DNA from 2 places in the Mucilaginibacter ginsenosidivorax genome. Region 1 is predicted to be linked to the other one. Evidence: riboswitches for the same ligand, from Rfam matches in the RefSeq annotation. Region 1 holds a riboswitch; the other holds the start of a gene.
What was found. Region 1 has a riboswitch for S-adenosylmethionine ahead of FSB76_RS08585 (peroxiredoxin family protein). Riboswitches for the same ligand answer to the same signal wherever they lie in the genome.
Positions count from the first base shown of each region.

Region 2: another riboswitch for S-adenosylmethionine. It lies ahead of FSB76_RS30920 (O-acetylhomoserine aminocarboxypropyltransferase/cysteine synthase family protein); the one in region 1 lies ahead of FSB76_RS08585 (peroxiredoxin family protein).

Region 1 is NZ_CP042437.1:2,027,541-2,032,703, forward strand. Features, by position in the region: gene FSB76_RS08570 (DUF4178 domain-containing protein) at 1-902, opposite strand, end outside; gene FSB76_RS08575 (S-adenosylmethionine decarboxylase family protein) at 904-1,257, opposite strand; gene FSB76_RS08580 (endonuclease domain-containing protein) at 1,741-2,097, opposite strand; SAM riboswitch class I at 2,828-2,942, shown strand; gene FSB76_RS08585 (peroxiredoxin family protein) at 3,061-3,633, shown strand; gene FSB76_RS08590 (SusC/RagA family TonB-linked outer membrane protein) at 4,047-5,163, shown strand, end outside.
Region 2 is NZ_CP042437.1:7,526,738-7,531,900, reverse strand. Features, by position in the region: gene FSB76_RS30925 (homoserine O-acetyltransferase family protein) at 1-941, opposite strand, end outside; gene FSB76_RS30920 (O-acetylhomoserine aminocarboxypropyltransferase/cysteine synthase family protein) at 1,028-2,347, opposite strand; SAM riboswitch class I at 2,595-2,705, opposite strand; gene FSB76_RS30915 (trans-sulfuration enzyme family protein) at 2,950-4,065, opposite strand; gene FSB76_RS30910 (hypothetical protein) at 4,163-4,714, shown strand; gene mqnE (aminofutalosine synthase MqnE) at 4,828-5,163, shown strand, end outside.

The DNA of each region.
Region 1 (5,163 bases):
GAATTTTTTAAAGAATCAATCGCGGTTCTTACATGCTTTGATGTATCCTGCACAGGCGGCGGCATGGCCAATGCATAAGTATCAGATAGTAATACTTTCTCGGGCCTTAGCCATATTACAGCAAGTTGCACCAGCAGGAAAACCAGCGCGGCAACGCCGCTTATTTTATAAGCCGCCAGCCACCTGGCTTTGTGTTTTGATGGCTGATTTGCACCGATGCCAATTTTTTCGGGAAAGCTTTCAACAGGTATATTAAAAGCCGCCGCTATTTCCGCCTCTTCCAGGTATTCGCCCAGGTACCAGTCGGTGACATACTTTTTGATGTTTTCCTCGCTGGTGAGCATATAAGGCGGATCTATGAACTCTTTAGCCCTTAATTTTTCGGAGAATATATCCCAGTCGAACTCGCCTATCATGGCCGTTATAACCGGGCTGTAAGCGTTATATTTAAGATAGGTATTGCCGTCATATTCGGCCTCGTTGCCATAAATACTATTTACCTTTGCCAAATCGGGGTAAAAACTGGCGCCGGCTATCAGGCTCCAGTGGCCATCATACTCCGATAAAAAAGCATAGCCCTTGGCGTAGTTATATAGCATGTATTCGCGCCACTCGTACCTGGTTGCCCCCTCCTTCTTTTCCAGGTAAGCGATCAGTTTGTACTCCACACCTTTTAATGTACCTGTAGTACCTAAAGGCATAACAGGCTTAAACTTTAAAAGGTGAATTTTCTGCTCAACATAAGGCCTGCCTGCATCATTAAAAAGCAGGTAAGACCGGCACTGCGGGCAAACCACCGCTTCGCAGCCTGCCTGATCATAAAGCGTAATACTATGCTGACAACCGGGGCAAGTAATCTCGCTCGAAAAAGGGAATGCTTTGGGGTTTAGTGTAGCTGCCATATTACCTTTTTACTTCGTTTTTCTGTATTTCCACGCCTTCAAAAAAAGCGATAACACCCTGGTAAATAGCACGCGCCTTATCGTCGTTCTTTTTTTGATAATTGGATAAAAACACATCAAACGTGGCCAGGCCATACTCGGGCCAGGTATGGATAGACATATGCGATTCGGTTAAACACACCACCGCGGTGAAACCACCGCCATCAAAATCGTGGTAAACTTCACCAACTTTGGTTAGCTGATAGGTATCGATGAGCTGATCAAACAACTGCCTGCAGGCCGCACTTGATTGTAACAGGTTAGGTTTATCGGTACTGAATTCAGATAATAAATGTAATCCGGGTTTATAAGGCATCAAGGTTATTCATTTTCGGGAATAAATATAGAAAAATATTTGATGGGAATGTAGGGGGGCGCATGGCGGAGACGACTCACCCCGGCGAGGCTGCGCCCGCCTGCCCCTCTCTCCGGCTGCGCCGCATAGAGGGGCTAAAAAAACAAAAATGAGCTTCCACCCTCTTTGCGGCGCAAGCCGGAGAGAGGGTGGCCCAGCGCAGCGTCGGCCGGGTGAGTCGTAGCCCGCGTTCAATAACCGGCGTTTTCTTATTACAAATTACATCTCAAGTAATCATAAAATCTGATATACACCAACGTATATCGCATGGCGGAGACGACTCACCCCGACGAGGCTCCGCCCGTCACCCCTCTCTCCGGCTTGCGCCGCATAGAGGGGTAAAATTTTTTTTTCTTTCCTCAACCCTCTTTGCGGCGCAAGCCGGAGAGAGGGTGGCCCAGCGCAGCGTCGGCCGGGTGAGTCATAGCCCGCGTTCAATAATCGCTATAAATGCGCCATTATTGTATTCAACACCGCTTCTGTATTACTTATAATTTCGTCGTTTTTAAATCTCAAAACCGTCAATCCGAGCGCTTTCATAACCTCATCGCGATTTTGATCGTATTCTTTTTTTAACAGGTGAATCGGGCCATCGGCTTCTATTACAAGTTTCAGTTCGGCACAATAAAAATCAGGAATATAGTAAGTATTGCCTTTAATGGTCGATTGAACACAAAGTGGGAATTGCCTTAAAAATTTTTTGTTGTTTAATTGTCTATTCCTGAGATACTGCCATAAAACTTTTTCGGCGGGCGTTTCCCGTTGCCGAAGTAGCCGGCACAGCTCTATGATGGATGACATAGATAAAAATATAAATATTTTCAAAAAAATGCATGGCGGCAACTCACCCCGACGAGATCATTTCTATTTTTTCCAACCCTCTTTGCGGCGCAAGCCGGAGAGAGGGTCGGCCAGCGAAGCGTAGCCGGGGTGAGTCGTAGCCAGCGTTCAAAACCAGCGTTTCGTATTACAAATTACATCTCAAGTAGTAGTAAATCTGATATACAACAATGCATATCGCATGGTGGAGACGACTCACCCCGGCGAGGCTCCGCCCGCCTGCCCCTCTCTCCGGCTGCGCCGCATAGAGGGGCTAAAAAGTTTTTTTTTCTTTCCTCAACCCTCTTTGCGGTGCAAGCCGGAGAGAGATTCCGGCGAAGCGTAGCCGGGGTGAGTCGTGGCCAGCGTTTTCTTATTACAAATTACATCTCAAGTAATCATAAAATCTGATATACACCAACGTATATCGCATGGCGGAGACGACTCACCCCGGCGAGGCTCCGCCCGCCTGCCCCTCTCTCCGCTTCGCGCATAGAGGGGCGAAAAAATAATTTTTCTTTCCACAACCCTCTTTGCGGCGCAGCCGGAGAGAGGGTCGGCCAGCGAAGCGTAGCCGGGGTGAGTCGTCGCCAGCGTTCAAACCAAGTTCCCTTCTTTCCCCCCTTCCCATTTCATGACAATTAAATTATATAATGTCTATGTATTTAGTAGAATATATTATATATTTGCATCATTAAATGGTTCTTTAATTTAATTATCAAGAAAGACGGAGGGAAAGGCCCTGTGATGTCTTAGCAACCTGTAAGCCCAATTGTTATAAAGGTGCTAATTCCTGTTCGCCATTCAAGTGGCGGAAAAGATAATGTATGTTACGTTACTTACAGCTACATAGCTGTACCATCATATCTTTATCGTCTAAGTTTCTTGTTTAATTAAATTTCAGCGCTTTTAACCCTGCATTAAACGCAGTTAAAAAATTACGTCATGAAAATTAAACAGCTACTCATCACCTGCTCATTATTAATAAACGGCTATTTGGCCGTTGCGCAAACCGCAACGCCGGCTCCGTTGCCCGCATCAATTGATCGCGGCTATATTGTTAAAACCGGCGACCAGGCACCCGATGATTTTAAACTGGTGCTGGCCGATGGTACCCAAACTTCACTAAAACAGCTTCGGGGTAAAGTAGTTATCCTGCAATTTACTGCAAGCTGGTGCAGCGTATGCCGTCAGGAAATGCCGCACCTTGAAAAAGATGTATGGCAGGCCTATAAAAACAAAGGCCTGGTGCTCATCGGGGTCGACAGGGATGAGCCGCTTGAAAAAGTGCAGCATTTTCAGCAGGAAATGAATATCAGTTACCCGCTGGCTCTTGATCCGGGCGCTGATATTTTCGGGCGCTTTGCCAACAAAAAAAGCGGTGTAACCCGCAACGTGGTGATTGATAAAGACGGTAAAATTGTTTACCTCACCCGCCTTTATGATACCCAGGAATTTGCATCGATGCTAAAAGTGGTTGATGCATTGGTGAACAATAAAACTGCATCTGTAAACTAAGCTGAAAGCTTTATATTGATTTCCGGGTTTGAAAAACCTCCCAGGTCAAAAAAGGCAAATAAAACTTTTTACTCAAAACGCAGCACTATCTACCTAATACTACTATCTATATATCAAATTGTTATGAAAACAACAAGAACACCTTTTCCAAACGTATTCCCTGCCAGTAAATTTGCATCATTCTCTTCCGCTTCTGTTTACCTGCATATGCAGGGTATGCGTTGTTGCTGTTAATAACAGCAAGGGTTATTAGTTGCGGATCCCCTGCTGCAGCTGGCCGCTTGGGCTTATAACCAACACAATCAACAATCAATTTACCGGTACTAAAAATTCAACAGCGGGCATTGCTATGCCCAAAATGTTGTGGCTGGCTTTGCCGTACCGGCAATAAAAACTATTAATCATTAACTATCATGTTAAAAAACTACAAATTTTTGCTGGCAATCCTGTTGCCCTTTTTTCTCATTCAAACAGTTGTAGCGCAATCTGTTAAAATAAGCGGTACGGTAACCGCCAAGTCCGATGGCTTACCATTACCCGGTGTAAGTGTGGCTGTAAAAGGCACTGCCACCGGTGCGCAAACCGGCGCCGATGGCAAATTCAGCCTGAATGCCAATGTTAACGATGTACTTAAAGTTTCCTACCTCGGTTTCGCTACACAGGAAATTACGGTTAAACAAGCTGAAACCAACCTGCAAATTGTGCTGCAGGATGCACCCAACTCGCTTAACGAAGTGGTGATCACGGCGCTCAATATCTCAAAAGATAAAAAGACACTGGGCTATTCGGTTCAGGGTTTAAAATCAAAAGATATCTCGGAAGCCAAGGAAACCAACCTGGTGAACGCGCTGGCCGGTAAAATTGCCGGTGTACAGGTTACCAACAGCCAGGGCGATATGGGTTCGTCGCGCATCATTATCCGCGGCGAAACATCCATTGGCAATAACAACCAGCCGTTATTTGTGGTTGATGGTGTTATTGTTGATAACAGCCAGTTTTTGGGCACCAATGGTTCCAGGGACTTTGCCAACGCCATAGCCGATCTTAACTCCGAAGATATTGAATCGGTAAGTGTGCTTAAAGGGCCAAACGCGGCGGCGCTTTACGGTTACCGGGCTGCGGCGGGTGTTATACTTATTAAAACCAAAACAGGTAAGGGCGCAAAAGGGCTTGGCGTTACCATCAACTCAAACACCAGCTTCTCTACCGTAAACATTCTGCCCGATTACCAGAACGAGTACGGACAAGGATCAAACGGCAAGTTTAGCTATGTAGACGGCAAGGGGGGCGGCGTTAACGATGGTGTTGACGAAAGCTGGGGCCCGGCTTTAGACGGATCGCTCATTCCGCAATTTTACTCCAATGGCCAGGCTGTTCCGTTTGTGGCCCATCCGGATAACGTAAAAAACTTTTTTAACACAGGCGTTACCTTAAATAACGGCGTAGCACTGGCAGGCAGCAGCGATAAGGCCGACTACCGCTTATCGTACAATAACCTGCACCAAACGGGTATTGTTCCTAACACCTCGC
Region 2 (5,163 bases), 2.3 Mb from region 1:
GAATCCAATTCGGCAAAGGCCGATTTGGGAATGTGCCTAAACAGGTATTCCTGCTCTTCGATGGGAAATAACACGTCCGACTTGATGCCGATAACCAAAGTACGGGCCTTGATAAGGCTTAATGCTTTCTCAACACCGTTGCGGCCGCGGCCTACATTGTGCGAGTCCATCACCTTGGTTAAATACCAGTAGCTGTAGGCATTAAACCGGTTCACCAGTTTTTGGCCCTGGTATTCCTGGTAGGTTGATGCCTTAAAATTGTCGGTTTTGCTGTCAATCTCCTCCTGCTGTGTAATACCATAAGTTTTATAAGTACGGTAGGAGAGCAGCGCTATACTCCTGGCAGCCTTTAATCCATTCTGGCCGCCTTCAATAGTGTGGTTGTTAAAAGTCACGTCGGCAGTTAAAGCCAAACGCTGCGACTCATTAAATGCTATGCCCCATGGCGAATGACGCGCGTTGGTAGCTATCAAAATAAGGTTTTTGATACGGTTTGGTTCAATAATACCCCATTCGATAGCCTGCTGACCACCCAATGACCCCCCAATAAGGATATGGATATTGCCGATGCCCAAATGGGCAGCTAATAACTGGTGGGCCTTAACAATGTCCCTGATGGTAAATTGGGGGAATGTTAAAAAATATGGCAAACCAGTTTCAGGATTTGTACTTAACGGATTAGTTGTACCATACGGCGAACCTAAAATATTGGCACAAACTATAAAATGTTCTTCGGGGTTAAATTTATTTGCGGTGCCCACAAAACCTTTCCACCAATCAAAAACATCGGCATTGGCTGTCAGGGCGTGGCATACCCACACCACGTTGTCCCGCTCTTTGTTTAAGCGGCCATACGTATGAAAGCCTATCTCCAGTTGCTGTAGTTGTTCGCCAGATTCCAGCTCAAAAGTTTGTGTGTACTTAAATATTTCTGTATTCATTCTTCTATCATGTTGATAGAAGTGAGTTGTCAGTAGTGAATGGTGAGTTTTTTATTCACTCACCATTCACTGCTCACCACTCACCACTACGCTAATTCGGCTTGCGCCTCTTTTATTTTGGCAAATGCCTGTTCAAAATCTGCTTTTATATCGTCAATATGCTCAATACCAACCGCTACTCTTAACGATGTTGGGGTAACGCCTGCCGATAGCTGTTCTTCATCAGATAGCTGCTGATGTGTTGTTGCCGATGGCTGAATGATCAATGTTTTGGCATCGCCCACATTGGCCAAATGGCTCACCAGTTTCAAGCTATCTATTAATTTACCTGCTGCTTCTTTATCACCATCAATCTCGAAAGACAATACTGCTCCAAAGCCATTTTTCAGATATTTTTTTGCTAATTCGTGGTATGGCGACGATGTTAATCCGGGATAATTTACTGATGCTACCTGCGGATGCTGATCAAGCCATTTGGCCAGTTCCAATGTATTATCTACATGGCGCTGCACCCGTAATGATAGTGTTTCCAGTCCCTGGATGTTGAGCCATGAATTAAATGGGGATTGCGAAGGACCAAAATCGCGCAATCCTTCTACACGGGCGCGAATAATAAATTGAATATTACCAAACGGACCGCCAATGCCAAACACATCTGCAAAAACTAAGCCGTGGTAACCTTCAGATGGCTCAGTAAACTGCGGGAATTTGCCGTTGCCCCAGTTATAAGTGCCGCCGTCAACAATAACGCCGCCAATACTGGTACCGTGGCCGCCAATCCACTTAGTGGTTGATTGTACCACCACGCTTGCGCCATGCTCCAACGGGCGGAATAAATAGCCGCCTGCTCCAAAAGTGTTATCAACTATTAAAGGCAGGTCGTGCTTTTTGGCCAATGCGCCAACTTTATCAAAATCGGCAATTGTAAAGCCCGGGTTACCAATAGTTTCCAGGTAAATGGCCTTGGTTTTATCATCTATTAAAGCTTCAAGGCTTTCGGCGGTATCATCTTTGGCAAAACGCACATCAATACCTAAGCGTTTAAAGGCTACTTTAAACTGGTTGTAAGTGCCGCCATATAAAAAGGGCGAGGTCACAAAATTATCGCCCACCTGTAAAATGTTATTTAACGCTATAAACTGCGCTGCCTGGCCCGATGCAGTGGCTAAAGCCGCAACACCGCCCTCTAAAGCGGCAATGCGTTTTTCAAACACATCGGTAGTGGGGTTCATTAAGCGGGTATAAATATTGCCAAACTCTTTTAGCGCGAAAAGGTTGGCGCCATGCTCGGCGTTTTTAAATACGTACGATGTAGTTTGATAAAGTGGCACCGCGCGTGAACCTGTAGTAGGTTCAACTTCCTGGCCGGCATGTAATTGTAAGGTTTCGAATTTTAAGGCTGACATAGTTGTAGATTTTTAAAAGTTTATAATTAAATTTTGATGTTTAGATGGATTTTTGACAAGCTGGTAAAATGTTTACCAGTTTAACAACACGTATGTTTTCAGGGATTGAAAAAGGAACGTATTAAAGCATCAACAGCAGCAACACATACAAATGCAGCCAATAATTGGACTAATGCGTTGTATATTACCGTTTTGGGTGTTAAAAATGTTGCTTGTAGTAATTGTAATTAAACTTTTCATGGTTATAAATTTATATCCCCCGGTGTTATTTGCCGGGACAGGAATTGGCACCTTCTTCAAAACTGAAGGGTTGCCAGCGGGTCATTGAGCCTGATCTCTCGCCGCTTCTTTATAAATCAATACCCGAACTATGCGGAGAATTGATTGACTATGGTATTGCTACCAAATAATGTTGCGAATATAAGGGGTTATTTATTTAAATACAAAATTTTATTTTTATTAAGAGGCGAAGGGTTAAAGGCGAAAGGTAAAAGGTGAAAGGTAAAAGCCGGACGGCTTGCCTATTGGATCGAGATTATAATCCAAATCCACTCACCTACCTCTTACCTTTAACCTTTCGCCTTTAACCTTTCGCCTTTAACCTAAAAAAGGGCCTGCTCCAAATCATCCACCAAATCATCAATATGCTCTAATCCAACCGAAACCCGCAATAAATTCCGTGGTGTTTTGGTGTCGGGGCCTTCTACGGTTGCGCGGTGCTCAATTAGGCTTTCCACACCGCCTAAGCTGGTAGCTTTGGTAAATATTTTTAATTTATTGATGATGTTGTGCGTATCATTTTCATCTCCTTTAATAATAAACGAAAGCATGCCGCCGAAGGCCAGCATCTGCTCTTTAGCAATTTGATGTTGTGGATGCGATGGCAGGCCGGGATATAATACTTGCTCTACTTTGGGATGCTGTTCTAAAAACTCAGCTAATAGTTGCGTATTGTGTACATGGCCCTTAATCCGGTAGGGCAGGGTTTTAATACTGCGCACCAGCCAATAGCAGTCGGTTGGGGATGGGATAGCGCCACCCATTTCCTGAACCTGTCGTATTTTTGCCCACCAATCGTTTTTTTCGGCGGTTATTAATGCGCCCCCCATCAGGTCACTGTGGCCGCCAAAATATTTGGTGGCCGAGTGCATTACTATATCGGCACCTAAAGCTAATGGTTGCTGGCATATGGGCGTGGCAAAAGTATTGTCAACCACTACTTTAATGTTGTTTGCCCTGGCAAAAGCAACTACTTTTTTTATGTCGGTGATCTTGAGCAATGGGTTTGAGGGCGTTTCCACCCAGATCACCCCGGTTTCGGGCCTGATGTGTTGTATTAAAACTTCGATATCATTAACATCAACAAAATCAAAAGTTAAAATACCCGCAAAGAGGTTTTTAAGCTGATTACGCAAACCGTGGTACATATCATCCGGGCAAATAATATGTGTACCGGGAGCCAGCGACTGGAATACCGACATGCCCGCCGCATTACCCGATGAAAATGAAGCTGCATCGGCGCCACCCTCTAATTTGGCTATAACGTTTTCAAGCAGGGCGCGGTTGGGATTTGATGCCCTGCTATAAATATGCCCGCCGGGAAAGCCGCCATCTTCGCCACGTTCAAAAGTAGTGGACATAACAATGGGGTGTATTACGGCTTTTGATGATCCGTCTACATGGTTTCCTGTGTGTATAGCTATAGTTTCAGTTTTCATTATTGCTGATGTTGTTGTGCCTTCAAAGTAAATAAGATTATTTGTAATGTGTTGTAGCAGGGCGTGTAAATTTTGCGTAATCGTTAAAAAATACAATATGAAAAACCTGCACCTGCTTACAATCGCCCTGCTATTATTAGTCACTGCCTGTAAAAAAGAAAACATCGCCAAACAAAGCGAATACGACACCAGCTATAAAGCCTGGATAAGCTTCAAAAACAGCAGCAAAAATTCTTATTCTTATACAACAACATTTGGTTCGTGGACGGGATATGGCGTAACTATTAACATAGGTGTAAATAATGGTAAAATTGTATCGCGCGATTTTGTGTCCTATAGATATCACCAGGATGGAACCAACGTCAAAGACACTATTAAACAATGGCATGAAGATGCTGCTACCATCAATACACATCCCAATGATGCCGTCGATGCACTGACATTGGATGGTATCTACCTCAAAGCCCGCACCGAATGGCTTAAGGTTGATGCCAAAAACAACAATATTATATTTGAAGCGAAAAACAATGGTTTAATATCAAGTTGTGGCTATGTGCCCAGTGGCTGCCAGGATGATTGCTTTAACGGGGTTACCATTACAACAATAACAGCTTTGTTGGCTAAAAGCCGAAAGCTTTTTGAAATATAGCCTTCTGCTTTAAGCTTTCCCCACTCATAATCTTATTGTAAAGATGCCTCTTGCTTTAGGCCTTTGGCTTTAAGCTTTCCGCTTTTTTAGTACATTTGTTCAAAGTTTTTTGAATGGAAGCTGAGCATAATTTACAGTTATTATTACAAAATCCCGATCTGCCTGCTGATTTAAAGCATATTGCCGAAAAGGTACAGCACAGCGAAAGGATCACCTTTGATGAAGGTGTTACGTTATATGAGCAGGGCGACCTGGGTTACCTTGGTGTTTTAGCCAACTACATCCGCGAGAAGCGCCATGGCGATAAAACTTATTTCAACCGTAATTTCCATATCGAGCCTACCAATCTTTGTGTTTACGATTGCAAATTTTGTTCGTACTCGCGCCTGCTTAAGCAAAAAGCCGAAGGCTGGGAGTATACCATGGACGAAATGTTTAACATGGTAACC